DNA from 3 places in the Lysinibacillus sp. NPDC094177 genome. Region 1 is predicted to be linked to each of the others. Evidence: riboswitches for the same ligand, from Rfam matches in the RefSeq annotation. Region 1 holds a riboswitch; each other region holds the start of a gene.
What was found. A riboswitch is a leader RNA that binds a small molecule or an ion and turns the genes downstream of it on or off. The one in region 1 is predicted to bind cyclic di-GMP.

Region 1 (11,796 bases):
TGAGGCTTTCGGAACGATGCTTTGTGAGATGGGGAAAAAAGTGGCAGTCCTTGCGATTGATCCAAGCTCCTCTTTATCGGGAGGAAGTATATTAGGCGATAAAACTCGAATGGAAGAGCTCGTGAAGAAACCTAATGCATTTGTTCGCCCCTCTCCATCAGCTGGTACCCTAGGGGGTGTTCATAAAAAGACACGTGAAACGATGCTTGTTTGTGAAGCGGCTGGCTATGATGTCATTTTAATAGAAACAGTCGGTGTTGGACAAAGTGAAACGTATGTCCGTGGTATGGTTGATTTCTTCTTGCTGTTAGTTTTAACTGGTGCCGGAGATGAGCTACAAGGCATGAAAAAGGGCATTATGGAGTTAGCGGATGCTATCGTTGTTCATAAGGCTGATGGTGATAATGTTCGTCTGGCTAAAAAAACGGTATCTGAATACAAGCAAATCTTACATTTCTTACAGCCTGCAACTCCAGGTTGGATGTCCACGGCAATGCCGGTAAGTTCGTGGGAAAACCGCGGTCTCGACAAAGTTTGGAGTACAATAGGGAAATTCAGACAAATCGTTGAGGCAAATAATTATTGGTCAATAAGACGCCAAAATCAGACAAAAGATTGGTTCCAATCGATGATTACGGACCATTTAATCGATATGTTTTATGGTAATCCAGATCGTAAAGCTCAGGTGCAACTTTTAGAACGTCAAATTTTAAATGGACAGTTGACAGTCACACAAGGTGTAGATCGTTTATTTAGCGATGATCAATCACAGAAATAATCACCTTTTCTGTGAGCAAGTAGGTGCACAAAGTCGTCACTAACTGCTATGATAGGAGATGTATTAGCGTCGAATATCTTAAGTTATTAAGTTTAACTTCTTTCAGCTGAAAGAAGTTAAAGCCTCCGGCGGATGTCACGGAATCGGAAAATAAAGGATGTTAGCCTAAAAACATCGCATCCATGCGATAACGGCTAACTGACCTGCATCCTGCAGGCCTAAGCACAAAGCCGATTCTGGACGCAATTACGCCAAGGCATAATTGAAGATGACGCGAACTTGAAAGGAGCTATCGCTATATGAATATGGATTACGATTTATTTATGCAAGAAATTTTAAAAACAGCACGTGCAGAAATTGAGGCTGCTGGTTATGAACAGCTTCGCACGCCAGAAGCTGTTGAAGAGGCGTTTGCTCGTCCAGGTACAACATTAGTCATGGTAAACTCAGTATGTGGCTGTGCAGGAGGTATCGCACGTCCAGCAGCAGCACAATGCGTACATTACGATAAACGTCCAGATCATCTTGTAACAGTATTTGCTGGTCAAGATAAAGAAGCAACTGCAGCTGCTCGATACCACTTCGGTGAAGATCATTTACCATCCTCCCCATCATTTGTGTTATTAAAGGATGGTCAAGTAGTGGCAGAAGTTGGACGCTATGAAATTGAGGGACATGACCCGATGTCAGTAGTAACAAACTTACAAGCAAACTTTGAGGAATACTGCGACGAACTTTAATTTATTCAAATAAAGAAAAGCTATTCTTTTAGCAGAAAACTCCGCAGGCTATAAAATGTCTGCGGAGAACTACTACTAAATTGTTCTCAGAATTAGCATCGTTTTTCCACTGAGTCCAGTAGAATTGCATTTAGAATTTTTGTAATATTGGCTAAACGAATAGCTGATAGTTTTCTTTGAAATGAATAAACTAAGTAGAGTACTAAAAGATAGGAGGCAGTCGACTTGAAGAAGTTTTCAATCGGCTATCGTACATTAAAAACGGCATTTGGTGCAGCAATCGCTATTGCCATTGCCCAATACTTTGAATTAGCTTCTTATGCATCTGCTGGTATTCTAACAATATTATGTGTACAGCCAACGAAGAAAAAATCTCTTCATGCTGCTTATACACGATTTGTCGCAAGTATTATCGCAATGTTTTATGCATTTTTGAGCTTTGAGCTATTTTCCTATAATCCGCTTACATTAGCAGGTATGTTGATCATTTTTATACCAACAATTGTGTCATTAAAGGTAGCGGATGGCTTTGTCTCTAGTGCCGTTATTATCATGCATATTTATGCAGCTAAAAGCTTTTCATTGGCACTTGTTTATAATGAATTCGCATTAATGGCAATTGGTTATTGTACGGGAATAGCTATAAATATGTATATGCCAGATATTCAAAAGGAACTAAATTACTATCGAGTGAAAATTGAGGAACTCTACAGTAAGATTTTTTTAGAAATTGCCAACTATTTAAGAGAAGGCGATACATTGTGGGATGGGCAGGAAATTATTGAAGCGATTAAAGCATTGAATAGTGCAAAATCCCTAGCGTTTAAAGATGTTGAAAATCATTTTACGAGACGAAAAAATGACTACTACATGTATTTTGATATGCGTGAACAGCAGCTAGAAATTATCGATAGGGTTCTTCCTAAAATAACGGCACTTCCTGTTATAGTACAAGAGGCGGTTATTGTCGCTGACTTTTTACAAGACCTTGGTGAGCATGTTCATTCAGGAAATACGGCCAGTCATTTTAGAGAGAAGTTAGAGCAAGTAAAGCGAGATTTCGCCCAGTTACCCTTACCCAAAAATCATGAGCAATTTTTAGCACAAGCGGCACTCTATCAATTTATTGAGGAAATGGATCGTTATTTAGAAATTAAGCAGTCTTTCAAGGGGTTGAAGGTAAAGAAAGAGCGCCCGCAGTAATGCGGACGCCTTGCTTTTCATTATACTAGCATTGATAGGCCGAATGCTAGAGATGAAATTATCATGATTGCGACCATAGTATAAACTACGATTTTTTGAAATTTTTTATTACTCATATGCTCGTTCGCTCCTTCTTTTCTTATAAATAGTTTATCAAATCTGAAAAATTTCTCAAGTAGTAGAGTTTTGACGAAAAAGTCTGTAAAATAGATTATGTACCATAACAGAAGGAGATGTCACCATGGAGAGAGTAGATCATATTGGGATTGCAGTCCGCGATCTTGATGAACGCATTACATATTATACAGAAACTTTAGGCTTAAAATTGCTAAAAGTGGAAGAAGTAGAATCTCAACAGGTTCGTGTTGCATTCATTGATGCGGGTAATGTAAAAATTGAGTTATTAGAACCGATGAGTGAGAAAAGTACTATTCACGGATATATCGAAAAACGTGGAGAGGGTATTCACCATGTAGCATTCGGTGTAACAGGGATCCGTGAGCGTATGGCTGAGCTGAGAGAAAAAGGCGTACGTCTTTTATCTGAAGAGCCAGGACCAGGTGCTGGTGGTGCAGAGGTTGCTTTCATGCACCCGAAATCATCTTTCGGTGTGTTATATGAATTATGCGATAAAAGTGGAAAAGGGGAAAAGTGATCAGTATGGATATGTTCGACAAAATTAATGACTTGTATGACCGTAAGACAGTAATTGAGCTTGGTGGCGGCTATGAGCGCATCGAGAAGCAACATGATAAAGGGAAATTAACGGCCCGTGAGCGTATTGAATTATTACTTGACGAAGGTACATTTTTCGAGATCAACCCATTCATTACACACCGTACAGTAGACTTCGGCATGGACAAGATGGAAGGTCCTGGTGATGGTGTAGTTACAGGTTTCGGTAAAATCAACGGACGTCCAGTATACTTATTCTCTCAAGATTTCACAGTATTTGGTGGAGCTCTTGGTGAAATGCACGCAAAAAAAATGGCAACAGTAATGGATCTAGCTGCAAAAAATGGTACACCATTTATCGGTATTAATGATTCAGGTGGTGCTCGTATTCAAGAAGGTGTACTTTCACTAGATGGTTATGGCCATATTTTCTATCGTAATGCAATCTACTCTGGGGTAATTCCGCAAATCTCAGTTATTATGGGACCATGTGCTGGTGGAGCTGTATATTCTCCAGCAATTACAGACTTCATTCTAATGGTTGACAAAACATCTCAAATGTTTATTACAGGACCTAAAGTTATCGAAACGGTAACAGGTGAAAAGATCTCAGCTGAAGATTTAGGTGGTTCTAAAGTAAACAACGCTATAAGTGGTAACGCACACTTCCGTGCACCATCTGAAGAAGATGCTATTGATCAAATTAAGAAGCTATTAAGCTACTTACCACAAAATAATAAAGAAAAAGCTCCGCGTCAGGCACGTCCAGAGGGTGATGACTATCGTCCAGAAATCGTGGATGCTGTACCAATCGAAACAACTCGTCCTTATGATGTACGTAAAGTAGTCGAGCAAATAGTGGACGAAGGCTCATTTATGGAAGTTCATTCAGAATTTGCGAAAAACGTAGTAGTTGGTTTTGCGCGTATTGCTGGTGAATCAGTTGGTCTTGTATGTAACCAACCAAAAGTATTAGCTGGTGGGTTAGATATTGATTCTTCAGATAAGGCTGCTCGTTTCATTCGTACATGTGACGCTTACAATATACCAATCATCACATTTGAAGACGTTTCTGGTTTCTTCCCAGGCGTTAAACAAGAGCATGGAGGTATCATCCGTCACGGAGCGAAAATCCTTTATGCATACTCAGAAGCAACTGTACCAAAAATTACAGTGATTCTGCGTAAAGCATACGGTGGTGCATATGTTGCCCTTAACTCTAAATCAATTGGCGCTGACTTAGTATTTGCTTGGCCTAACGCAGAAATTGCTGTTATGGGTGCGGCAGGTGCAGCTAACATTATCTTCGCGCGTGAAATTGCAAAATCGGAAGATCCAGAAGCAACACGTGCAGCGAAAATTGAAGAATATAAAGAAAAATTCGCAAACCCATATGTGGCGGCATCTCGAGGTATGGTAGATGATGTTATCGATCCACGTGATACACGTATTAAGCTAATTCAAGGGCTAGATATGTTATCGAACAAACATGAAACACGTCCAGAGAAAAAGCACGGAAACATTCCTCTATAAGACTCGTACAAGCCTAGTATCCAATTGGATTACTAGGCTTTTCTTTTTGACTTAAACTAACTTTAGATAATAAAAGATTGATGAGAAATAGCAGTTAATTGAAACATATCTTCATTTCATCCGTACATATATGTAAGAGGAGTTGAGATGAATGGAATGGGAACAATTACAAAAAGAACAAGAAATGATTCATGCACAATTACGAACCGTTAGTAGGTTAAGTGAACAAAAGGTCTTAATTGAAAAGCAACTCGAGCATGCACAACAGGAAATTTACAAACATTCTACAGCACTCAATCAAATCCGTTTGAAACTCGATAAGTTAGAAGGTTTTTCATTTATGAATATGATTCGTACGTGGACAGGGCAACAAGATGAGCTACGTGCAGAAAAAATTGATAAAGCAGCCATTCTTGAATTAAAAATAAATGAAGCAAAAAAGATAGAAATTGATTTATCAAATGATTTAGGGAAAATAAACACTAAACTTACTCAAATTAATGAACAAAAATTACAAGAAGCTTTAAGTCAATTAAATGCTAAAAAGAAAGGCTACTTACAAATACAAGAGCCTAAACAGGCAAAAAGGCTTGAACAATTAGCGCATGAAGAAATGTTAACCAAACAATTAATTACAGAGATAAAGGAAGCAGAGGAGGCTGGTGAAGCAGCACTTACTAAGCTTGGACAAGCAGCTGAGTCCTTGCATTCCGCAAATGGATACTCAACGTGGGATACATTTTTTGGTGGGGGACTCATTGCTACACATTTAAAGCATGATGCACTTGATAAGTCCGAAAATTATCTTCATAATTCTCAAATTGCGTTACAACGCTTCTATAACGAATTACTGGATGTACATGATATGTCAACGAAATCATTAGCAATTGAAACTGATGGATTTGTAAGATTTGCAGACTATTTCTTTGATGATATTTTTTCAGCTTGGTCTGTCCATTCTAAAATATCCACTGCAAGAGAGCAGGTTTCTCGTGTACAAGATGATGTACATAATACGATTTGGCGTCTACAGGATAAACATAACAAGGCAGATGATTATTTGCAGACTCTTCTAAAAGAAAAAGAAGAGATTTATACAAACGTATATATAAAGTAACCTGTGAAAAGAATCTACTTCTTTCACAGGTTTTTACTTCGTTTCACAATAAAAAAGTACAGCTCTTCAGCAAAACGGGGGGTGATTTCCGTTCCGACTAGGCGCTTTTATCGCTGACGCTTCACTTTCGCGCAGAGCAGAGCTTCCTAGGGGCGTCCGATGAGCCGCTTGGGCCTACACGATGTAGGTCATGAAGGCGTTATCACAGGATGTGATGCTTTTAGCCTTCGTTCCTCTATCGCTAATCCCCAAGAGTCGCCCAGTCTCCACTCCGATCAATCATTTCACTCAGAATTTATCTTCTGGTTTGTCTGTATGTAAGAGAAGTGTCAGCACAAGATGTTTTTTCTGCGAAAGTGCATTAAGCTGACTTATCATACATGCATTCATTTTTGTATAGCGTGATTTTTTTCTCTTTATTAAAACGAAACGTCAAGAAAATTATTCCAAGGTGTAATTGATATTCGTTCATAAAATAGCGTAGTTCCTGTAAGCGAATTATTTCAACTCTCTAGACGTTGTGCTAAAATAATACATATACTATAACGTGGAAAACCACGTAAACTAAGGGAGTCCTACAACATGACAAGTCGTTTAGTAGAAGAGTTTTTTGAACTCGTACAAATCGATTCAGAAACAAAACATGAACAAATGATTGCACCGATTTTAATCAACAAATTAACAGCACTTGGATTTACAGTTGAACAAGATGATGCACATACTCGTAACGGACATGGAGCAGGTAATATACTTGCTACGTTAAAGGGTTCATTAGATGTCGAACCAATTTATTTTACTTCTCATATGGATACAGTTGTCCCAGGTAAGGGGATTAAACCATCGCTTCGTGAAGATGGCTATATCGTTTCAGATGGTACAACTATTTTAGGTGCTGATGACAAAGCTGGTCTAGCTGCATTATTTGAAATGGCTAAACGCTTAAAAGAGCAAAATATTGAACATGGGGATATTGAATTTATTATTACGGCTGGCGAGGAAAGTGGACTCGTTGGAGCTAAAGAGTTAGATCCAGCTAAAATTAAAGCAAAATATGGCTTTGCTGTAGACAGCGATGGCAAAGTAGGCGGTATTGTAACTGCTGCTCCATTCCAAGCAAAAATTTTCGCTAAAATAATTGGGAAAACAGCGCACGCTGGTGTTGCTCCAGAAAAAGGAATATCAGCGATTACAGTTGCTTCCAAATGTATCGCACAAATGAAACTTGGTCGTTTGGATGAAGAAACTACAGCAAATATCGGTCGCTTTGAGGGTGGTCAGGCAACAAATATTGTATGTGATGAAGTAACAATACTAGCAGAAGCACGTTCTATCGACAAAACGAAGCTAGATGCACAAACTAAGCATATGCAAGAGACGTTTGAACAAGTTTCTGCTTCATTAGGGGCACGAGCTGAAGTAGAAGTGAAGCTAATGTACCCTGGATTCCGTGTAACAGAAAATGATAAAGTTGTTCAAGTGGCAATGGCAGCTGCACACAACATCGACCGCACACCAAAGCTTGGCATTTCAGGCGGAGGTTCCGATGCTAATGTTATTGCAGGCTTTGGCATCCCAACAGTAAATCTGTCGGTTGGGTACGAGGACATTCATACAACAAATGAAAAAATCCCAGTAGAAGAATTAGAAAAATTAGCAGATTTACTTGTTGAAATCGTTAAAGAGTCTGCGAAAAAATAACAACAGAATCGAAGGAAGTGAACGCATGGAAAGTGTAAAGGCAGTAGTTTTTGCTTGTGGTACAGAGGAATATGCAGTGCCTGTGGAACAAGCGATTTCGATTGAAAAGCTAGAGCATGTAACACCGATTCCTCATTTGCCTAATTATCTTCTAGGCTTTACAAGAATTCGTGGCGAGCTCGTACCTGTGCTTGATTTTGAGCGTATTCTTTATAATCGTTCTTCTAATGCTGCAACAGCACGGGTTATTGTGTTGAATACGGACGTTGTAAATTATGGATTACTTGTAACGGAAGCTCGTGAAATTCTTGATTTTGATGAGTCGGTATTAAAGCAAATGGGACTTGTCAATTATTCAAAAACACGATACTTTACAGCTGTGGCTAATCTTGAAAATCGTATGATCACATACGTTGACCCGAAAATACTTGTGAATTCATTAGAAGGTATACGTGAAATAATAAATTATTTACACAAAATGCTTGAAAATGAAAAAGAAAACGTAGAGGCATGAGTTTTTATAGGATTAATAAATCCAATACAACACTTCATAGTTGATGTTTTAGGCAGAATTACAAATTTGTGATTCTGTCTTTCTTTTTAACCTCTTTTCCATTTCGACTGGGCGCACTTTCCTGGAGGCGTCCAATAAGCCACATTACAAATAAGCATAAAAATGGATATGTCTTTCTATAGTATAAAAAGTAAACATTAATTTAGGGGAGGTTTTGTCATATGGATTCAAAGAAAAAGGAAACACCAGAAGAAAAAAGAGAGCGTTTAAAACAAACTGAATTAAAAAACAATGCTACAGGTTCTTTAAACGATGGAATAAATAGGGGAACTAGCGGAAATTTAAATGGTATGGGCTGGAAAGAGACGGTAGTGTTAGTTTTAGTGTTATTTATAGGATACATTACATATAAATTATTTTTCAGTTAAAGATATCAAAAGGAATCTTTATCTAATTTTGCATTCCTTTTTTCTCAATTGCTACACATACATCTTCCATATCATTCATCCAATATGTTCACCTTGATCATCACTACTACGTTTTTATGCTGATATAGTAAAAATAACCTGTGTTCTTATTAACTTATTTGAAAGTTGTTAATAAAATTATGCGTTTTACCTACAGACATTTTCATTCCAACGTCGTATTATGTAAAGCAAGAAAACTACTGTAAAAGGCAAACTTCACCGAAAGGGAAGGACGCAAAGCCATGAGTCTAAACACTATTTTAGTGCATGATTGTCAGGTTGCCAGGTTCTGTTCTATGAGCCTCGGCGAATAGAATGGAGATGTAATATATGGTAAGTCATTCACTATCAAAAGCAATCATTGTTTTTATAGTAACAATTGTAAGTACACTAGGATTAACAATGGGAAAGGTAGACGCAAAGGCCGTGCAAGATAGGGCTACTTGGTTGTGGGATACGACAAAGATTGTCGAAGATGAATCAGGAGTACTCTCATTTTTAGAAAGTAAGCAGGTAAATAAATTATATTTACAAATTAATAGTGATATAGCAAGTAACTATTACAAAAGTTTTATCGATAAAGCATCAGCAAAAGGTATAAAAGTATATGCGTTAGATGGTTCTGCAAACTGGGTTTCAACAGATGGCTATAAAATGCAGGATCAGCTGTTTGACTGGTTACATACATATAATGAAAATGCATCAGCAACAGAGCAATTTTCTGGAGTTCATCTCGATGTAGAGCCCTACTTAAATAGTGGTTGGAGCTCAAACCAAGTAAATACGATTGAATCCTATCAAACGCTTCTTACTAGAGCGAAAGGGGATACCGATCAATTACAATTGCCATTAGAAGTCGATATGCCATTTTGGTTTGACGAAATTACATACAATAACCCATTTGGGCAAGGTTTATTAGCGGATTGGGTAATTGACCAAGTGGAAAGTGTTTCGATAATGGCCTATCGAGATACCGCTAAAGACATAATAAAAATTGTTGAACATGAAATAAACTATGCAAATAAAGTAAATAAATCAATTATTATTGGTGTAGAAACCGGAGCCTCTGATGAAGGGAGAAATATTACCTTCTATGATAATGGAGAAGCTTACATGAATAAACAGTTAGCACAAGTTCATAAGTATTATGCCAATAAAACAAGCTATAATGGTTTTGCCATTCATCATGTTGATAGTTGGATGAATATGCAGCCGTAAAAAAATCCTCTCCAACAATAAGTTGGAGAGGATTTTCTTTGTTTTTACGAAAGTCGACCGCTATAGTCTTCAAATTTAAATTCACGAATGACTTTAATGCCTTCCTCATCGTTATAAGAAACGATTGATGGAAGATTAACACCATTAAACATATGATTTTTTACCATTGAGTAATGCGCCATATCTGTGAATACTAGACGATCGCCTGGTTGTAAAGGTTGTTCAAATGAATAATCACCTATCACATCACCAGCAAGACATGTAAGTCCGCCTAGACGATATGTGTAAGCTAGCTCATTTGGTTGACCTGAACCGATAATCATTGGACGGTATGGCATTTCTAGAACGTCTGGCATATGGCAAGTCGCCGATGTATCTAAAATTGCTAGGTCCATACCGTTTTTCTGCACATCAAGAACAGTTGCTACTAAATAACCTGTATTAAGGGCAACAGCTTCACCTGGCTCTAAATATACGAGAAGGTTATACTTGTCTTGAATGTAATTAATGACATTCACAAGCTTTTCTACATCATAATCGTCACGAGTAATATGATGACCTCCACCAAAGTTTAACCATTTCATTTGATGTAAGACATCACCAAATTTTTCTTCGACAACTTGTATAATACGCTCTAAAGTATCTGAGTTTTGCTCACACATTGCATGGAAGTGTAAACCATCAATACCTTCAAGCTGTGACTTGTCGAAATTGGCTAAAGTTGTGCCAAGACGAGAATTCGTGTAGCAAGGGTCGTAAAGGGCCGTTTCAATTTCAGAGTACTCAGGATTGATACGAATACCACATTCAATTGTTTTACCAGCAGATTTTACTTTGTCCTTATATTGATTCCATTGGTTAAATGAATTAAACACAATATGATCAACATAGCCAAGAAGCTCGTCCATTTCATGCTCTACGTAAGCTGGTGCATAGACATGCACTTCTTTGCCCATTTTTTCATAACCTAATCGTGCTTCAAATAATGAGCTGGACGTAATCCCTGCTAAATATTCACCCACTAATGGGAATGTTGAATGCATTGAAAATCCTTTTAAGGCAAGTAAAATACGGCAGCCTGTTCGATCTTGAATCGATTTTAAAAGCTCTAGATTTTTTGTTAATAATCGCTCATCCACTACGTAAGAAGGGGATGGAACTTTTGAAAAATCAATTGGTTTCATCGGCTTAATTCCTTCGTTTCTAAATCAAGGTCAAGTAATTCTGGATTGTGGCTTTCTTGCCATGGTAGACCCCATTTATTTAACGCATCCATGAATGGATCTGGATTGAAATCTTCGACGTTCCAAACGCCTGGTTTACGCCATTCACCGTTCATCACAAGCATCGCACCAATCATTGCTGGCACACCAGTTGTGTAAGAAATCGCCTGTGAACCAACCTCGTTATAACATTCTTCGTGGTCACATACGTTGTACACATAATAAGTTTTTTCTTTGCCATCTTTTAGACCGCGAACGATACAACCGATATTTGTTTTCCCTTTTGTACGTGGTCCAAGTGATGCTGGATCAGGTAGTACAGCTTTAAGGAAGTGGATTGGTTGAATCATTTGTCCTTCAAACTCGATAGGCTCGATAGAAGTCATACCAACATTTTCTAATACTTTTAAGTGTGTTAAGTATTTTTCTGAGAATGTCATCCAGAAACGAATTTGCTTTAAGCCTTTAATGTTTTTAGCAAGAGATTCTAACTCTTCATGGTATAACAGGTAAATATCTTTTGGCCCAATTTCTGGTAAGTTATACACTTCTTTTTTCTCAAGTGGTGCAGTTTCTATCCACTCGCCTTCTTTCCAGTAACGACCATTCGCAGTAATTTCACGAATGTTG
Region 2 (11,796 bases), on a different contig from region 1:
TGGAGGATAGTAAGAATGGATTATCGTAAGAAAACAGTGGTAGCTTCAGTAGCTGGTTTAACGTTGGAAGGAATGGACATTATGTTTATTTCCTTTGCGATGACAATGATTATTTCGGAATTTAACATTGATCTCGCAACGGGTGGTTTGATATCTTCTATAACGAATATTGGCATGCTGTTGGGTGGTATTATTTTCGGGGTTTTAGCTGATAAGTATGGGCGGGTAAAAGTGTTTACTTATACCGTCTTGTTGTTTGCAATTGGTACAGCTTTAACTGGATTAGCAACAAATATTGAACAAATTTATATTTATAGATTTATTGCAGGTCTTGGTGCAGGGGGCGAATACGGCATTGGTATGGCGCTTGTTGCTGAGGCTTGGCCGAAGAATAAGCAAGGAAGAGCCTCTTCATATGTTAGTGTAGGTGCTCAATACGGAGTTATTTTAGCAGCATTACTAAGTGCCGTTATTCTTCCTACTTTAGGATGGAGAGCTTTATTCTTTGTTGGTGTGGTACCTGTAATTTTTGCTTTTATTGTACGAAAAAATCTTGAGGAATCACCAGAGTGGTTGGCTGCTCAGAAGAATAAAAAAATCGATAAGCAACATGAAAAAGGTAAGCTGGCACAACTATTTAAAACGCCGAGAACATCGATGACGACCATCACATTAATCGTTATGGCAACAGTTCAAATTGCTGGTTACAACGGCTTAATGATTTGGTTGCCGTCAATGTTGCAAAAATCTCAAGGTCTTTCCGTTTCAAGCTCGGCACTTTGGACAATTAGCACAGCAGTAGGCATGATTATCGGGATGCTAACATTTGGACGATTTATGGACCGATTTGGCGCAAAGCGTGCATTTGGTTTCTTTTTACTTGCTTCCGCATGTGCTGTGTTTTTATACTCTTATGCCACAGGAAGTGTCGCAATTTTAATCGGTGGCGCGATTGTCGGCTTCTTCTCAAACGGCATGTTCGCAGGGTATGGAGCTTTAATTAGTAGCTTCTATCCGGTGCAAATCCGAAGTACAGCAACAAACACGATTTTTAACTTCGGTAGAGCAATTGGAGGATTTTCACCGATCTTTGTCGGCTATATTCTTCAAAGTTATGATATGACGGTCGTAATGATCTACTTAGCTGCCTTATATTGCATTTCCTTTATCGTTATGCTAACTCTAAAAGGGGCAAGCAAGGCTCTACAACCAGTTGAAATTAATTAAATCAATTATGCCTGGCATAATTGCGTTCGGAATCGGCTTTGTGCTTAGGCCTGCGTGAGGGCCGACAAGATGTCGGTCATTTCGGTAATGCCACAGGACGTGGCGTTTTTACCGATGCAGGTCAGTTAGCCGTTATCGCATGGGTGCGATGATTTTAGGCTAACATCCTCTAAGAACTCCTTTTCGATTCCGTGACATCCGCCGGAGGCTTTAGGCCAACAGATGTTTTTTGTGCGAAAGCGCAGTGCTAACGTAGCGTCAGCAAAAGGGGTTCATTCTGTGCGAAAGCGTAGCGACAGGTACAGATGTTTGGACACCCGCTGAAAGATGTTAAAGCATGAAAGAACGAATTCCAATTTAAAAAAGGGATTCGTTCTTTTTGAAATTTATTATTATAATAAACCTTTTGAACGTTTTTCAGCCATTTCTACGAGGCGTTTTGTGATTTCTCCTCCGACTGAACCGTTTGCACGAGAAGAGGCTTCTGGCCCTAATTGTACATTAAATTCTTGTGCGATTTCATATTTCAATTGATCAACAGCTTCATGTACACCAGGAACTAGAAGCTTATTTGAACTACGATTAGCCATTTATCTCACCTCCTTGAGATTAGAATGGTCGAGAGTTAGCTAATCATACATGTTAAAAAGTAAAATGCACATTCTAAATACTATAGAAAGTAACTTTTGGAAAGCTAGCTAAAATTGTGTATGTCTCTGCTATAATAAAGTATGCTTCAGTTTCGAGGATAGGATTGTTAGAAGCGCTTTTACAGTCAAAATGGAGGTTTTTTAAATGACGAACAATGATATATTAATTCGTTTAAGATATGCACTAGATATCAAAAATAAAGATATGGTTGAAATTTTTAAGTTAGGCGGCATGGACTTTACGAAGGAAGAAGTATTGAACATGCTTATTAAAGTTAATGATGAGGAAGAAGCACCAGAAGAATACATCAAATGTAATAATAAAATGGTAGAGGCATTTTTAAATGGATTTATTACATTTAAACGAGGGTCGCAAAAGCCTAAGTCTGGTCAGCTAGAAGGACCACTACCTGTTTCTGGGAAAGAAAGCCCTAATAATATGTTATTAAAGAAAGTGAAGATTGCGTTAGCCTTAACGAGTGAGGAAATGCTCGATATTTTATATGACGGAGGCGTTAGCGTTTCGAAAGGCGAATTAGGTGCCATTTTAAGAAGTCCAAGTCATCGTAATTATAAAGAATGTGGCGATCGCTTTGTGAGAAATTTTTTAAGAGGGCTGACATATAAATATAGAGAAGAGTAAAATGGCTCAATATTAAAGTCTGTTCCTTATTAAAAAGAAGCGTTAAGTCAAGGCGCTATAATAAACGTTCTTTCCTGAATAATCAAGTGGGAATTTTAGTAAACATCCAATATATTAATGATTAACAAAGCAGCTGCGAATTTGTAGCTGCTTTTTTTTGAAATCCTTACGTAAATACCTTTGTTGTGATGAAAATTTTCTATAAAAAGCATTTTTTTCTTAGTTAAATCTAATTGACAACTTGTGGCGAAATTGTGTACACTAATATTGACATAAAGTTGTCACAAAGATGGAAAATAAATGTTCACGAACAGAGGGGTGCTTTTATGTTTGGTTTAGACATTTTATTAGTTGCTATCGCATGTGTTACTATCCCACTTGTTGTTGCTTCAGTTATGTTAGATATTTTTTATGCAGAAAAGAAAAAAGTTCGTTTTTCATTACGCCGTACATCTATGTGGTATTCATGCATGTTTGCTTTATCATTCATACCGTCAGTTTTAGTCATGGTACTAAATAGATAACGATCTTTAATATGAATAATCATTTAGGGGTAATTGATTATTTAAAATTATAGTAGCAGCTACAATATTACGTTGTAGCTGTTTTTAACTTCTTTCAGCAAATGTTTTATGTAACGTAAGTGAAACGGTAGCTACAAAAGTCTTTTGACCGAAAGCGTAGCGACTGGTACAGAAGTCTCCCCTCAATAGGTGGTGAGATAAACGCGGGTTTAAGTTACTTTTCAGTGGGTGAACAAACATCTGCTGAAAAGAGGAACTCAGGCTAAGAACTTCACATCCTGTGAAAACGCCTGAGTGACCGACGTCGTGTTGGCCTAAAGTTTCCGGCGGATGTCTCTGAAGAGTATTATGGATGAGCTGAGAAAATTATGTAATAGTACTCATTTTATAATATTAAAATTGTAAAAAATATGTGTATTTTTATCTAGTGACATTGACTACTTTTACCCATTATGTTAATTTTGTGAGGGAAAAGATGGGTAAATCTACTGTTAGGTAGAGACGCGAAGTTATAGGTCTAAGGTAGTGTATGCTATGCTGGCTAAGCAGGAGTACTAGTCAAGTACATATATTGCTAGTTATATTCTTTGATGCCTGTTTCTTTTGAAATAGGTTATTTTTTTGCCAAAAATACGATAAAGGAGGAAGTAATAATCATGAAGTTGTTGAAAAATGTTCCATTAAAATACAAACTTTTACTAACGGTTTCTATTATTGTTTTGCTTCTAATTGCTATTATTACTACGCAAAGTATTAGAGAATTAAACAATCGAATGTCTGGTGATTTAGAACAAGAGTTAAAAAGTGTTGGTTTATTGACAGCTATGAATCTTGATAGTGATGATATTAAAGATTTATTGACTGAAAAGGGAGAGACTAATGCTATATTTAAGAAAGTTCAAAAACAACTCGATAAGATTAAAGAAGAACAAGGAATTATGAGGTGGAGCTATATTTGGGATGTGCAGGATGCAAGTGGTATTAAACCGATAGGCTATACATCTAATTTGAACGATATAAATGAAGCTGGTGAAGTCGATACTGATTTAGCAGATGAACATGTGAAAACAGCTAATTTGGCAATTGAGAATAATAGTACTGAGGTAACCGATATTTACCAAGACCCTTATGGTTCATGGCGAACTGTATTTAGCCCAATTAAAGATGACAATGGAAAGCTCATTGCATTATTAGGTATTGATTATTCTGCGGACTACATAAATACGATCATTAAAACCAGTGTTATAAAACAGATTGTTATAGCTGTTATTGGAATTTTAATTTTATTAGTTTTACTTTACATAGTTATTGATCGTCTATTAAAACCACTTAAGAAAGTAGTAAATGCTGCAAATCAAGTAGCGAATGGGGAATTAGTAAATGTGGATTTAGAAATAACGAAGGACGAAATCGGAAGTTTATCTGAATCTATTAATACGATGGTTTCAAGTTTACAACATATCATTTTAAATATTAGAAATACATCTGATAATGTATCTTCAGCAGCTAACCAGCTAACTGTTAATGCAGCACAGACATATAATAGTGCAACAAATATTGCTCAAGACATGGGGCAAATCACGCAAAATTCTGAGGCTTCAATGGTTATGACTGAGGAAACAGCTGCTGCTATGGAGGAAACAGCGACAGGCATCCAGCAAATTGCTGACTCTGCTAATACAGCTGCTGAATCATCTATTTCTGCTTCTCAAGCTTCAGAACGTGGAAACCATATTGTTCAGAAAGTCATTGCACAAATGGAATTGATTAATGATTCTGTTGAACAAATAGGGACAACGATAAACGGATTACATATCAATACGAAAAAAATTAGCGATATTGTAAGTCTTATTACAGCAATAGCCGATCAAACAAACCTACTAGCATTAAATGCGGCAATTGAAGCTGCTAGAGCAGGAGAGCACGGGAAAGGCTTCGCTGTTGTCGCTGACGAGGTTAGACGATTAGCGGAACAATCATCACAATCTGCAACGGAAATATACAATTTAATTAGTACAGTCCAAGCTGATTCTAACGCTTCTATCGCTGTAATGGAAAAAGGTAAAGAAGATGTAAAGGCTGGTATGGAGTTTACAAATGAAGTAGGGGAAATCTTTAAAGAAATACTCGCTTCATCAGAAGAAGTTGCAAGTCAGATTCGTGAAATTTCGGCTGCATCTCAACAAATTTCTGCTTCTTCGGAGGAAGTTGCAGCATCTGTCAATAATATTAAGCAATCTACGGAGCAGTCATCTGAATTTTCGTCTAATGTGTCAAATGCAACTCAAGAGCAATTGACAACTATGCAAGAGGTGAAAGAGGCATCGTATTCATTAGGAAACACTGCAGAAGAATTGCAGGTACTTGTAGCAAAATTCAAATTGGAGAATGAATGATGTGTTGATTTTTCACGGAGTTACGAGGAAATTGAAGACAAAGTGAAATCAACTTTTATTTATCGATTTGTATTATTTTACATTTATTCTTTTGTAGACAAGATGAAACGAGAGCATTGAATTTCAATGTTCTCGTTTTTTTTTGTGCTGAAAAAATGACACTTAAAAATGATTAGTTATAGCTAGTTTATGTAAGAAAATTCTATTTATTGGTAAATAATGACATTGTACTGGTGGGATATTGTATAATTTATAGTTACAAATATTCTTATTTTGGAGTAAATATTCACGTGGAAAATGAAATAAAAAAATAATTATAAGGAGTTCATCGATGCGAAATAGCTTAAAAATCAAAATGTTAATGGTATTTTCAATTTTACTTGTTATATCATGTTTACTGATTAGTTTTCTTATTTATCGTTCTTCGTTGAATCTAGTGAAAGAGACAGTTGGTCTGCAAAACTTAAATATGATTGATCGGGCAATCTCCAAAGTAGATGTTAAAGGCTTTCAAAGATTTGAAATTGGAGCAAAAAAAGATGACAATTATTATAAATTGCAAAAAGAATTAAGCTCTGTTAAAAAGCTTTATAAGGTATCCAGTTTGTATACGATGACTCGGATAAAAAATGGTAAGGGATATGACTACTATTATATGGTAGATAGCGAACCGAAAAAGGATTCAACGATTGGTGTTAAAGAGGAATCACCCGAATCATATCCTAAAATTAAGCAAGTATTTGAAACAGGTAAAGTACAATTTCAACTATCAAATGATCCACAATACGGAGCTGTGCTTGCTATCTATGCACCGATAAAAAATACTGCTGGAGAAGTTATAGGATTATTAGGGGCAGACTTAGATGCTACAGAAGTATATGCGGACATGAATGCTAATCAAAAGAAAATTATATTGATTACGCTAATTGTTTTAATAGTAGGAATCTGTATCGTTTATTTCTTCACAAATTATTTAACGAAACCATTAAGAAAACTAACATCACAAGTAAAACAAGTTGGCAATGGTGATTTAACCGTAAAAATAGAAACAGATCGAAAAGATGAAATAGGTGTTTTAACAAATGCATTTCAACAAATGGTACTAGATTTACAAAATATTATCATTGGAATCAATTCTAATTCTAAACAGCTAATCGAAACGACTAACGGAGTGGCAAAAAGTAGTGAAAAGGCAACTGAAGCGATTAGTCATATTTCGGCCTCCATCCAGGAAGTGTCGGCTGGAGCGCATGCACAGTATAAAAGCTCAGAGGAAAGCTCTGCGACATTAGAGCAAATGTCAGAGGGCATTCAACAAATTGCCGAGGCTTCTTCAAATGTATCTCAATTATCATCTATTAGCTTACAAAATGTAGAGCTTGGAAATGGAAACATTGAAAAAGTGATTCATCAAATGAATATTATTAATGAATCAGTTCAATTATCCGCACATGCAATAAAAAAACTAGAGAGTCAATCAAATGAAGTATCACTTATTATTAATATGATTCGTGATATTGCTTCACAAACGAATCTACTTGCATTAAATGCTGCGATTGAAGCAGCTAGAGCTGGTGAATCTGGAAAGGGCTTTGCCGTAGTAGCTGAAGAAGTAAGAAAGCTTGCTGAGCAGTCAGAAAAATCGGCAAATAGCATATCAGATTTGATTTCTAAAATAAATGAGGATACGAGCTTAACGGTGCAAACTATGAATGTTGTAACAGAAAATGTAGAAGATGGTTTACAAACTGTTGAAGAAGCTGGGAAATCATTTGAAAGTATTCTTCAATCTATTCAGGGCGTAGTATCTCATACAAAACAAGTTTCTGTAACTTCAGAAGAAATGTCTGCATTTTCTGAGGAGATTACAGCAGGAGTTTTGGAAACAACGATGCTTGCTAATAAGGCTGCAAAGGCAACAGAAAGTGTTGTAGAACGTACGATGGAACAAGAAAGCTACAATCAAGATATTCTCCATTCTATTTTAATACTGAACAAAATGGCAGAAGAACTTGAAAAATCCGTTTCAAAGTTTGATGTAGATGCTAAAAACGAAGATAATTCCCATAGAAATTAAGAATGAAAAGATAATCGTTAGAATAAAATTTCTATTAATAAGGATGAAATAATCCTATCGATTATCTTTTTGAGGGTGGGATATGGATGAAGACCTTTTTTCTTTTATGTCTAGGGATAATCTATTTATTACTAGCAAATTCAGTCGAAACGGCTATATTTAGTAAGGTATATTCTTTAATTGGTCTAGGGCTATTAATAGCAGGTGTTATTCGGTATGTGAAAGAGCGATATATCTATATCAATGAATTAAATGAATTGAAAGAGGCAAGTGAAGAAGAGCTTTTGGCTATCCCTCATACACATTGCATCATCTCAAATGATTGTTTAAGTGCTTTATTATTAAATGAACCTTCTAATACACTTTTCCTTGTAAGTCGAGAAGATTTAGAAGAGGAATTGATAAAAAAAGAAATCCCATTCAATAAAATATATGAAGTTGCTATAGTAGAAGACGAAATGTATATTGCAAGGACAAGCAATAACTTAATTAGTGGTTCATTACTTGGTGAAGATATGGATATGGAAGAAGAATTAGATGAAGAGGACCCGGAGTATAACACTGTGTCTCAATTGACATTGAAAATTGTAGCTGATAACCTATCTGACCCTATTCTAGAATATGTTTTTATGGATAATAGTGAGCCTATATCCAGAGAAGAGGATGAGTATCAAGAAGCGCTAGAGTTATGTGAGGATTGGTTTAAGAAGATCAGTGTTATTATAAAACGTTATGAGCTTGAAAGGGTTCCAATTAGACATTGGCAATAAACTATTATTTAGAAGAGAAAGCTATCTCGAACGTAATTGTCGAGATAGCTTTTTCTAGGAAAGATTACAATGTTCAGATATCTGCTTGAAGTGCTGCTTGAAGTGATCAGGTATCGTCCGAAACAGATTGGATTAACACCCGAACCTTAAATTTTAAATTGCTGTAATTGAATATTTAGCTCTTCAGACATACCAGCGAGCTGATTTGCACTCCTTGAGATTTCTTCCATTGTAGCGGCTGTTTCCTCTACAGTTGCTGTTGTTTGTTCTACTCCAGCTGCAGACTCTTGAGAAATAGAAGCCATTTCATCAACTGAGACATTGATAGACTCAGAATTTTGAGCAACTTTGTTTAAATTGCTTGAAATGGTATTTATGTTAAGAATCATTTCTTCAACGGCTTCCGAAATTTGGTCAAATGTTTCATTTGTTTGATTTAGTTGGGCGGTTCCTTTTTTTACTTCCTCATAGCCGGATTGCAGAGCGGTTGTTACATTGCCTGTTTCACCTTGAATACGGTTGACGATTGTTGAAATATCAGTAACAGAGAATTGAACTTGTTCGGCAAGCTTACGAACTTCATCGGCAACAACAGCAAAACCTTTACCATGCTCTCCTGCACGAGCTGCTTCGATGGCAGCGTTTAAGGCAAGTAAATTTGTTTGGTTTGAAATATCATCAATGACAGAAACAAGTTTGGAAATTTCAGCAGACTGCACATTTAAGCCTTCAACTTTTTTCACTGAATCTAAAACTATTTCATTAATGGTTGCCATTTGTTGTGTTGATTGTATCATTAAGCCTTTACCTGTAGTTGTTAAATCTTGTACATGACTTGAATGCTCTTTTAATTCAATGCCTTCCTGTGTTGTTTCATGAATACTACGCTGGAAAGAAGCCATGGTTTCGGCTAAATCACCTGCTGTAGATGCTTGTGTTTCTGTGCCAGAGGCCAGCTCCTGCATAGTTACGGTAATTTGTTCTGTACCCGTTTGTACTTCATTAGAAGATTGGGCCAGCTCTTCACTACTAGCTGCTACTGTTTCGGAAACAGCATGGATTGAGCTTATCGTTTGCTTTAATTTTTCATTCATATCATTTGCGGAAAGCATTAATTGACCAATTTCATTATGATGAGTTATTGGAAGTAGTTCATGTTGCAAATTGCCATCCGCTAATTCGCTCATGCGCTTTGAGACAGTCACAATAGGCTTAGAAATATTGTTAGCAGTGACTATGGCAATTAGGATACCTGCAATTGTTAATACAATGCTAAAGATTATTCCAACTGTTTTATTGCTTAAACTTGTTGATACTACGTTGTCTCCTACCTTATTAATGGCATCTGAGTGTTTATTGGCCAATTCTTCATAACCAGTACGAACTTCAGTTACAAGATTATTTATAGCAATTAGATTTTTTAATGCTAATTCTTTATCGCCTTTTTTATAAACATCGAATACTTCGGTATTTACGCGATTACTCCATGTACGTGCTTTTTCTACTAGCGCTTCTCGCTCAGGTGTATTTTCGTATTTCGACATAATACTATTGCTTTCCTCAGCGATTTGTCGATATTCATTAAAAGTTTCTATGTATTTTTCTTTACCTGATACAACATAGCTTAAAGCTGCAGAGAGACGAACACTCATAGACATTGCTAAATTTTTACTTGCAGCTAAGACAATTAAATCTTCTTTCACTAAACCTTCTGCTTGTTTTTCCATCTTATTATTAGAAATGTAAGTATAAGTTGTAAAACAAACAACTAATGCTAATAAAAGAAGAAATGAACTTAATATTCGAGCTTTAAGTGTTTTAAACTGAAAAATACCTTTCATCTTTTCCCACCCTTTGTGTTAATTTTCAATGGTCTTTAAAATAAAAATTGTTATATTACAAATATTATTTTATAACTAAATCTTTATAGAAATAAACCTTTTTAATGTAAATTTTAAAAATAGTTTATTTAGTACAATAACATTTTTGTGTTAACGAGGTAGGTAGTAAAAAATATATGTCTTAAGTGCAATTTTGAATTTTTTTTAATATCTTTAAGTATTTTTTCCTACCTAATGAAAAAGCACTTGCTGCAAAAGTGCACCAAGTGCTCCTAAATGTATCTTCATTCAGCAAAATGTTGTTGTAGCGACAGCAACAAATGTTTTCTGTGCGAAAGCGAAGCGACAGCAACAAATGTTTTCTGTGCGAAAGCGAAGCGACAGCAACAAATGTTTTCTGTGCGAAAGCGAAGCGACAGCAACAAATACGCCAAGGCGTATTTGATTATTGTTTTTCTTTTTTAGCTAGTCGCTCCCATTGTAATAATGATGGATATGGATCAAATGCCCATTCTGTACGTCCATTGAACTTATATATCCCATAGTGAAGATGAGGTGGGAATTTTCCTGATGTCCCTTCTTTACCGTAGCCAGAGCTACCAACATAACCGAGAACAGTCCCAGGTGCGACAAGATCTCCTACTTTAATCTTCTTATTATAACTACCAAGATGGGCATAATAATGATATGAGTTATGATTATCTCGAATTCCTATGCGCCAACCACCAAATTGGTTCCAGCCCTTTATTTCCACTACTCCATAAGAGGTAGAAAGCACAGGAGTACCATAGCTAGCGAAGATATCTGTTCCTTCATGAATGCGGCGTCCCCCCCAGCCCCTATTAGCACCCCATGTACTACGATAGCTGTAATCGTAATTAGTAGGGATTGGGAATGTGTGGGCATCGAGCTCAGTAGATTTGAAATGACTGTACATTTTGGAAATGGTGAAGATTTGATTTACGGCCTGTTCACTTCCGTAATACTCCCATAAAGCTAATTTAAAATCCTCATCAGTTGTTCCAAATTTACTTAAGAAAGTAGCCATGGAGAATATTATATCGGCATCATCCTTTGGACTGGCAAATCCATCACCATTGCCGTCTAACCCCATTCCGCCAAAGTAACTAATTGTATCTGGGCGAATATCATCTCTTACAGGATTTAAAGCACCTGACCAATATTCATCAGAAAATTGAATGGCAATGATACCATCCCGTTTTGGAATATCTTTACGAACTGATTGCAAATTTCGTTCATATTGATCAATGGCTGCTAAGAAATGCCACGGAATGAGTAATTCGTCAAATTGTACGTAATAGGCCATGCGTTGCTGTACAATTTCTTCTTGGGTAGGTTCTTCTTTTGCTAAAGCAACAGTGGGGAGAGTAAAACTCCACAATAACATCCATGATAAAAGGAATATAAAATGGCGAATCAATAATGGACCTCCTTTCTAAAGTTAGAATAACCGAATTTTTTATCTTCATTCAGCACTTTTTGTGGGAAAACAAAGCGGTAGAAATGAGCAATTTTTGTGAAATAAATCATCAGATATAACAATAACTGTTTCTAGTAACGTTTGTTGGAAATAAGTTGATCTTCGTTCCGGCTGGGCGACTCCTTGGGGATCTGCCGGAACGAAGGATAAAACAATCACATTCTGTG
Region 3 (7,598 bases), on a different contig from region 1:
ATGACTTGAAAGAAGCACACTTTTTCCTTTATTTTTAATCTCCATGACACACTCTTGAAAAACTTGCTCCATCAGCGGATCAAGGCCCGAGGTTGGTTCATCTAAAATATACAAATCTGCCTCTGATGAAAATGCCGCTATTAATGCAACCTTTTGTCGGTTTCCCTTAGAATACGTTCGGCATTTCTTTGTTGGATCTAAATCAAATTTTTTTATTAATACTTCTCTTTTACTTTTATTATTGGTTCCCCGTAATTTAACAAATAAATCAATTACCTCTCCTCCTGTTAAATTGGGCCATAAATTGACATCACCCGGTACATAAGCCAATCTCTTGTGGATTTCCACTGCTTCATTCCAAGCATCTTTACCAAATAATTTAACTTCTCCATCAGTTGCCTTTAAAATACCAAGTAATACCCCTATCGTCGTTGATTTACCAGCCCCATTAGGACCAATGAATCCAAAAACCTCCCCACTCCGTACCTCAAAATTAACACCGTCTAAAGCTGTAAACTTCCCAAACTTCTTCGTTAAATTTCTAACTTCCAACACGTTCATGATTGATCCCCCTTATTTGTAAAAACTATATTTCAAAATTTCAGAATATTTTACCCATTCTTCGAGATACTCCTCCTTAACTCCTTCAAAGCTGTTTAATTGATTAATTACTTTCTCCCCAAATCCGAACATTGTCCAATTAAGAATATCAATCGCTTTTTGAATATCGATGTCCTCACGAAATTTAGAGTAGTCTATATTCTCATATATTTTTGTAACTCCCTCTTCGAAAATAGAATTAACTTTTTGTTTAATCTCCTCCTTCACTTCATCAGATTCCTCATGGACTGAAGAAAAAAGAAAATCAAATACCTGGGGGAATTTTCTTTGTATATGCAATTTTTTTAATCCTAATTTCTCAATTCTTATAAATATATCCGTTTCATTCAAATCTATATGCTCATATATTTTCTCAATGACTTGAATAGAGTATTCAATTAAATATAAATAAAGATCTTTCTTACTATTAAAATAATTAAATAATGAACCTTTAGAGATTCTTGCCTCTTTTACAATTTCATTTGTTGAAGCTTTGTCAAAACCACTTTGCACAAATTCTTTTATGGCGGCATTAATAATACGCTCTTGTTTTTCTGTTTTTAGGCTGTTAAATATGGAATTAATGATAATTATCTCCTTTCTTTAATGACCGATGTGGTCATATCCAATTTAACAAAAAATGACCATTGTGGTCAAATAAAAATTAAAAGGAATAAAGGACACGATTTTCTACCCGTCGCATCTCAACTTTTACATCAAGGTTAGAACTGTATTAGGCAACAAAAAAGAGGGGTTCTTTGCCCCTCTTTGATATCAATGGTACATCTTAATCAACATTGTTTGATCCAAAGTTATCAAGCAATGCACGCACTTCATCTGTTGATTTCGTGTTCATCAATTGATTTCTTAATTCACCAGCTCCACGGAATCCTTTAACATAAATTTTGAAAAAGCGATGAAGCCCAGAGATTGAACGTGGCAGTGCTTCCGCATATTGATCTTGAAGATCAAGCTGCAGTCTTAAAAGATCAAGGTACTCTTTACTGCTATGCTCTTTTGGCTCCTTTTCAAAAGCAAAAGGATTTTTAAAAATACCTCGCCCGATCATAACGCCATCAATACCATATTGTTCAGCAAGCTGCAGCCCAGTTTGACGATCAGGAATGTCTCCATTGATTGTTAGTAGCGTATTTGGTGCAATACGGTCACGTAATTTTTTGATTTCCGGAATTAACTCCCAATGCGCATCTACTTGGCTCATTTCCTTTCTTGTACGTAAATGAATAGAAAGGTTCGCAATATCCTGTTTTAAAATATGCATTAGCCACTCCTTCCACTCATTTACATCCGTATAGCCAAGTCGTGTTTTCACGCTGACAGGCAGTCCTCCCGCTTTTGCTGCTTGAATAAGTTCTGCCGCAACGTCTGGACGCAGTATAAGGCCACTACCTTTCCCTCTCGATGCCACATTCGGAACAGGGCAGCCCATATTAATATCGATGCCTTTAAATCCTAGTTCTGCCATGCCAATACTCATTTGACGGAAATATTCGGGATTGTCCCCCCAAATATGTGCCACCATTGGCTGTTCATCTTCTGTAAAAATCAAACGGCCACGCACACTTTTCATGCCCTCTGGATGACAATAGCTATCCGAGTTTGTAAACTCTGTGAAAAATACATCCGGTCGACCGGCTTCACTAACTACGTGACGAAATACAACATCTGTCACATCTTCCATTGGTGCAAGTACAAAAAATGGTCGTGGTAAATCACGCCAAAAATTATCTATCATTTTAAACTCAAATCCTCTCACTATGGATACAACTTCAAACTCTCAGTTAAAAAATATAAAGCCAAATATTCCACTTCTTTTACACTTATATCATGCTCAATAACTTATTATCAACACAAGTACATTTGGCATTTATAATTTGTGAAAAGCGGCAATGTTTATTTTAACGAAAATCGGTCCTGAATGGTATAAACAAAAAAGCAGATGGTATAGATTTTTTCTATATCAACTGCTTTTCTATTATACCAACTCCACCATGCTATCGCTTCATACTGTGGTGAGACTAGCTAATCGTGGAACTGTAAAATAACAGTAAAAGCAGACTGCCAATTAGAGATGCAATATCGCATTTCTAAACCGTCTGCTTTTTAATTTCAACGAATATTAAGTTAGCTAATCCAAAGAAACACACCCAATAAAAGCGATGTTCAAAAACACGCTTAAATTAGGTTTATTCAGCCAAGTACGCACTGCATTCACAATGTGACCCTATTTTTGATCGACCACTTTAGCTTTCCACACCATGATTTAATGAAGAAAGTAATTTTTCTGCATCATTTTTTAAATCTACAAGATACTCTGCTTCTTGAACTAGTTTTTGCATTGTATTTAATTCATCATCGCTAATTCCAACTAACTCTTCAAACATTTCTACTGATTCTCGCGAAATGAAAGAAATATCCCTCATTGCTTCCATAATTTGCAGAGAACTTGAAGATAATTCTTCTGTGCTTGCAGATGATTCCGCATTATTTTCAGCAATAATTTTTGTAGTGTCTACAATTTTTTCGAACATATTCTCGATTTCTAGTATTTTAGTATTTGTTTGTTCAAACTCTTCTGTTCCTTGCTTCATTGATATGACAACTTTGTTCGTCTCTTCTTGAATATTTTTTACAATATTCGAAACTTCATCAGCTGACTGACGCGATTGTTCAGCCAATTTACGAACCTCATCAGCAACTACAGCAAACCCTTTACCGTGTTCTCCTGCACGAGCTGCTTCGATAGCCGCGTTCAATGCTAATAAATTTATTTGCTCTGAAATCCCTGTAATTACTTTAACAATATTACCAATTTCGTACGATTTTTCTCCAAGTATATTGATTGCATCAAATGTCGTATTAATCGTTTGATTAAAATGCTCCATTTTCACCAACGAATCTTTTAACTTTTCATTACCTTCTTGCGTTAATTCTAACGTCGTATTCGATTGTTCTGAAATTTGGTTAGATCTTATAGATAGCTCTTCAATAGCCACTGTGATGTCTTCGATAGAAGTAGCACTCTCTTCAGTAGCGACTAGTTGCTTGTTTAATCCTTTACCGACTTCATCGATTGCGGCCCTTACAGTATCAGCCTTCTCAGTTGCGTAATCTCCATGTTCTAAAAGATTTTTACTTTTTTCATTCACATTATTTGCGAATTTATTAAATTGTTCACTTACTTGATCTGCTGATAATTCATTCATTCCATTTAGTGCCTCTTTATTAATATGGGAATGACGTATAAGTGAAAAATATCGGTAAGCAAAATACAAAGATGTACATAATAAAACTACAATAATCCCTAACATAATAGCTTCCATGAAAAAAATTCTCCTATTCTACTTACGTATGAGTGATGAAATTTTATAGTTCTCTTACAATGATGTAAATACCATCTGCTACAGTCGATGGAATACTGCTTAGATTTTCATTACTTTCATATTTATGAACAATATAGTCCCCTTCTACGTTTACGTATTTTGTCAGGCCATGATACTTCTCCAGCAAACGCATTGACTTTGGATTTGTCGCTTCAGCTAATACTAATCTTAAGCCTTCTTCTGTTGCTTTTTTTATTAATACATCGCCTAAACTTTGTACAATATCATGACGATTATGCTCAGCAATTACACCTAATAAAAATAAATGTAATACTTCTCCATCTTCCATATCTTTTCCATAACGTTTTTTATAATCTCCTAGGAAACGTTCATCAATATCCTCTAATACACGCATAACAATATTCATATCAGCAAACGTGCCTTCAAACATATCCCCTTCGATAATTTCAAGGACATTCGTATCTCCAACTAGTGAGCCTACAACATTTTGCTCTTTATCTAGTGCAACAGCACAGTATCCTTGATGAACATTTGCTTCAATATATTCCTTCGTAAATTGATAGAAATCTTCGTAAGGTAGTTTTAAGGCGTACCCGATAATTGGCTCTTGCACCCATTTACCAGCAACATCTACCCCAATAAATGTTTTTGCTAAACATTCTGCTGCCTTTTCAATTAAATCCGGTTGGTCTTTTGTAAGTATTTCATATGTATATAATTCCTGAATTGTATGCATCGTAAATTCCTCTTTCAAAATGTGACTATAGTTATTTAAAGATTAACCCATTGGTAATTGCGAAACATTGTCGACTACGGTTCCTGGGAAATTAACTCCCTCTAAAGCATTTCGCACTTGCACATATGCAATTTTAGAGGCTGGATTAACAATAAATATATCTTTAAAGCCTAGTGATGCATAAAACATTAATGTTTGTCCTAGATCTGCCGAAACCTTTGAAGGAAGAGGTGATTGATATGTTGCATCAACAACAAATGTATATGTATTTTTCTGTACTTTTGCCACTGTCTCTTCCAAATCTTTTAAATACTCCTCTACAAGAGCTGCTTTAATAAACCCTATTATTTGGACGTGTACTTCTTTTTTTGCTTCATAAATTGCCATTTTATATTTCTCTTTATCAACGACTATCATCTCAAATCTCCTTTTTATAACGTTCTTAAAACTGTTAGCATTTTTGTAATAAATATTACTAAATACATACATTTCTCATCTGTCGCTACGAACTGATTGGAATCAGTCCTTTTAATTTTTTTCCACAAAAAAAACTATCCCTGAACATTATTAGGATAGCCAAAAAATCACTTATTATCTTGGCAACCCGACTATCATTATCCAAGAGAATTTTAGACTCGTAGCTTTGCGTCCTTACCTTTCGATAAGTTTGCCTTTTTCAATTTTTTAAAATAACGCTGACATATTATATTTAAATTATAAATGTTTTGTCAAATTCTGTCGATAGTAGGTAATTTTCTCTAAAGAATATCGGATAAATTAGAGAATTTTTCCGTATATTTAAAGGAATGGACAAGAAAATACTGTTTGATGATTTTACAAAGAGGGCATCTCTTATTCTGCCCAGATTATAGGAAAAGCAAATGGCTACATGTTCTTTCACATTCATCTAATAAGAAGAATTAAATCAACAGAATACTAGAAAAAGTCATATAGAGTTTTGTATTTAATTGATGTTTGTTCTGACAGTAAGTTTTATCATTTTTTATTAAAAAATACACCTATCCCCAGATATTCCTGTATAAAAATAAATCAGCTACCTAATATCGATAAAAATTACCAATACTAGATAACTGACTTATCTCAGAAATTCACTCTAAGCTCTTTCGGTATTTTATAAATCCGTAAAAGTTGGTGGTTTCTTTTTGAAGCCTTTCGTCGTAATGAAAGCATAGATAAAACCGATTGCAAGCCAGATAAAGCCTATCTTCAATGTCATCGGTGATAAATTAATAAATAAGTAGAAACATATACCAAATCCTAGCCCTGGAATTAATAAATATCGAATTATTTTCTTTTCTTTTTTACGGAAGAAGTAATACACGATCACTGACAAGTTGACAAACATAAATCCAGTCAGGCCTCCAAAGTTCATTAATTCTGCTACGAAATTTACTGATAAAAAAAGTGCTCCTAAAACACTAATCACACACATCAATAAAATATTGTATACCGGTGTTTGATATTTTGGATGTAAATGTGTGAAAAACTTTTTCGAAAGTACCTCATCACGACCCATACTAAACATTAAACGAGATGCACTTGCTTGTCCTGTTAAACCAGCTGTCACAGTCGATACAATAATCGCAACCGTATAAAGAGTTGCAAGAACTGCACCACCTGCTTTTTCAGCTATATCAAATAAAGCCGTATCAGCTGAGCTAAAGTTTGTAACATCAGGCCATACGAGCTGAGCTACATACGCTTGCCCAATAAAAATAAGTCCTCCGATTAAACAAGCTAAAATAGCTGCCTTCCAAATATCATCTTTTGGATTAACTGCCTCTTCTGAAAGAGTAGTAATCGAATCGAACCCTAAAAACGAGAAGCAGGCCATTGCTGCACCAGAAATAATTGCAGACATAACGAATTTTTCATCGTTGAAGAACGGCACAACAGTAAAGAGCGACGTACCACTTTCCCCACCGACAATTGTCTTCACACAAAAAATAACAAAAATAACGACTACAATTCCCATAAACATAACGAGGATTTGATTTGTTTTTGCTGCGATGCCAATACCTAGAATATTTACAGTAGTTATAATACCTGCAATTAATAACACCCATACCCAATACGGAACAGATGGTATTAATGCATTCGCATATGAAGCACCTACCATAAATACAATGAGTGGCACTAGGACATAATCCATAAACATTGCCCAACCTGCAAAAAAACCTAAATGCGGATTGATCGCACGCTGTGTATATGTATAAGTTGACCCTCCATTTGGAAAAACAGCAGCCATTCGACCGTAACTATATGCAGAAAACATCATTGCAACCATCGCAATCAAGTAGGCTAATGGCAACATCCCACCTGTAGTCTCTGCTGCAAAGCCATAAATATAAGCTGGCGCAATCGGTGTCATAAAAGCAATACCATAAATGACTAAATCTTTTAATGTTAAAACACGTTTTAACTGTGGTGTATGATCATTTGGTGTTTGACTCATAGTCCATTTCCTCTCACACATTCATTGGTTCGTGTTTTGATAGTTCTTCCGTTACTAAATCAATTACTTCATCTGTACTCATCACTTGGCAATAAATTTGATTCATAATCATAATTTCAGCATCATGAAGCTGTTGCGTTGCAGCTGCACATGCATCTTCAACTAAAATAACTTCAAAGCCTGCGTCAGCTAAGCTTCGAACTGTTGAAGCAACACATTGATCTGTTACAACACCTGTACAAACTACTGTTTCAATGCCCATATTACGCAGTAAAAATTCATAATTCGTTCCACTTAATACGCTATCTGTCGTTTTATTTACAACAATTTCGTCATCAAGAGGCTTTAATTCATCCACCATCTCCGCTCCTGGGTCACCGATTGGCAATAAAATATTGTTCCATCCTGGACGGCGTTGTAC

Region 2: another riboswitch for cyclic di-GMP. It lies ahead of ACQKNC_RS20355 (methyl-accepting chemotaxis protein); the one in region 1 lies ahead of ACQKNC_RS01095 (amidase).
Region 3: another riboswitch for cyclic di-GMP. It lies ahead of ACQKNC_RS20300 (hypothetical protein); the one in region 1 lies ahead of ACQKNC_RS01095 (amidase).

What each region holds. Positions count from the first base shown of each region.
Region 1 covers NZ_JBNNTW010000001.1:228,790-240,585, reverse strand. The annotation lists gene meaB (methylmalonyl Co-A mutase-associated GTPase MeaB) at 1-778, shown strand, start outside; gene ACQKNC_RS01140 (BrxA/BrxB family bacilliredoxin) at 1,078-1,518, shown strand; gene ACQKNC_RS01135 (aromatic acid exporter family protein) at 1,744-2,721, shown strand; gene prli42 (stressosome-associated protein Prli42) at 2,742-2,837, opposite strand; gene mce (methylmalonyl-CoA epimerase) at 2,963-3,376, shown strand; gene ACQKNC_RS01120 (acyl-CoA carboxylase subunit beta) at 3,382-4,929, shown strand; gene ACQKNC_RS01115 (hypothetical protein) at 5,081-6,046, shown strand; gene ACQKNC_RS01110 (M20/M25/M40 family metallo-hydrolase) at 6,629-7,744, shown strand; gene ACQKNC_RS01105 (chemotaxis protein CheW) at 7,770-8,258, shown strand; gene ACQKNC_RS01100 (DUF6366 family protein) at 8,480-8,686, shown strand; cyclic di-GMP riboswitch class I at 8,924-9,012, shown strand; gene ACQKNC_RS01095 (amidase) at 9,056-9,943, shown strand; gene nspC (carboxynorspermidine decarboxylase) at 9,988-11,127, opposite strand; gene ACQKNC_RS01085 (saccharopine dehydrogenase family protein) at 11,124-11,796, opposite strand, start outside.
Region 2 covers NZ_JBNNTW010000018.1:30,126-41,921, forward strand. The annotation lists gene ACQKNC_RS20335 (MFS transporter) at 16-1,227, shown strand; gene ACQKNC_RS20340 (alpha/beta-type small acid-soluble spore protein) at 1,620-1,817, opposite strand; gene ACQKNC_RS20345 (DUF1456 family protein) at 2,023-2,520, shown strand; gene ACQKNC_RS20350 (hypothetical protein) at 2,847-3,044, shown strand; cyclic di-GMP riboswitch class I at 3,513-3,598, shown strand; gene ACQKNC_RS20355 (methyl-accepting chemotaxis protein) at 3,701-5,440, shown strand; gene ACQKNC_RS20360 (methyl-accepting chemotaxis protein) at 5,772-7,517, shown strand; gene ACQKNC_RS20365 (hypothetical protein) at 7,604-8,287, shown strand; gene ACQKNC_RS20370 (methyl-accepting chemotaxis protein) at 8,434-10,128, opposite strand; gene ACQKNC_RS20375 (M23 family metallopeptidase) at 10,574-11,569, opposite strand.
Region 3 covers NZ_JBNNTW010000018.1:20,178-27,775, reverse strand. The annotation lists gene ACQKNC_RS20325 (ATP-binding cassette domain-containing protein) at 1-561, opposite strand, end outside; gene ACQKNC_RS20320 (TetR/AcrR family transcriptional regulator) at 574-1,137, opposite strand; gene ACQKNC_RS20315 (tRNA dihydrouridine synthase) at 1,388-2,356, opposite strand; gene ACQKNC_RS20310 (methyl-accepting chemotaxis protein) at 2,865-3,944, opposite strand; gene ACQKNC_RS20305 (hypothetical protein) at 3,988-4,701, opposite strand; gene ACQKNC_RS20300 (hypothetical protein) at 4,744-5,118, opposite strand; cyclic di-GMP riboswitch class I at 5,297-5,383, opposite strand; gene ACQKNC_RS20295 (APC family permease) at 5,834-7,177, opposite strand; gene ACQKNC_RS20290 (cysteine hydrolase family protein) at 7,191-7,598, opposite strand, start outside.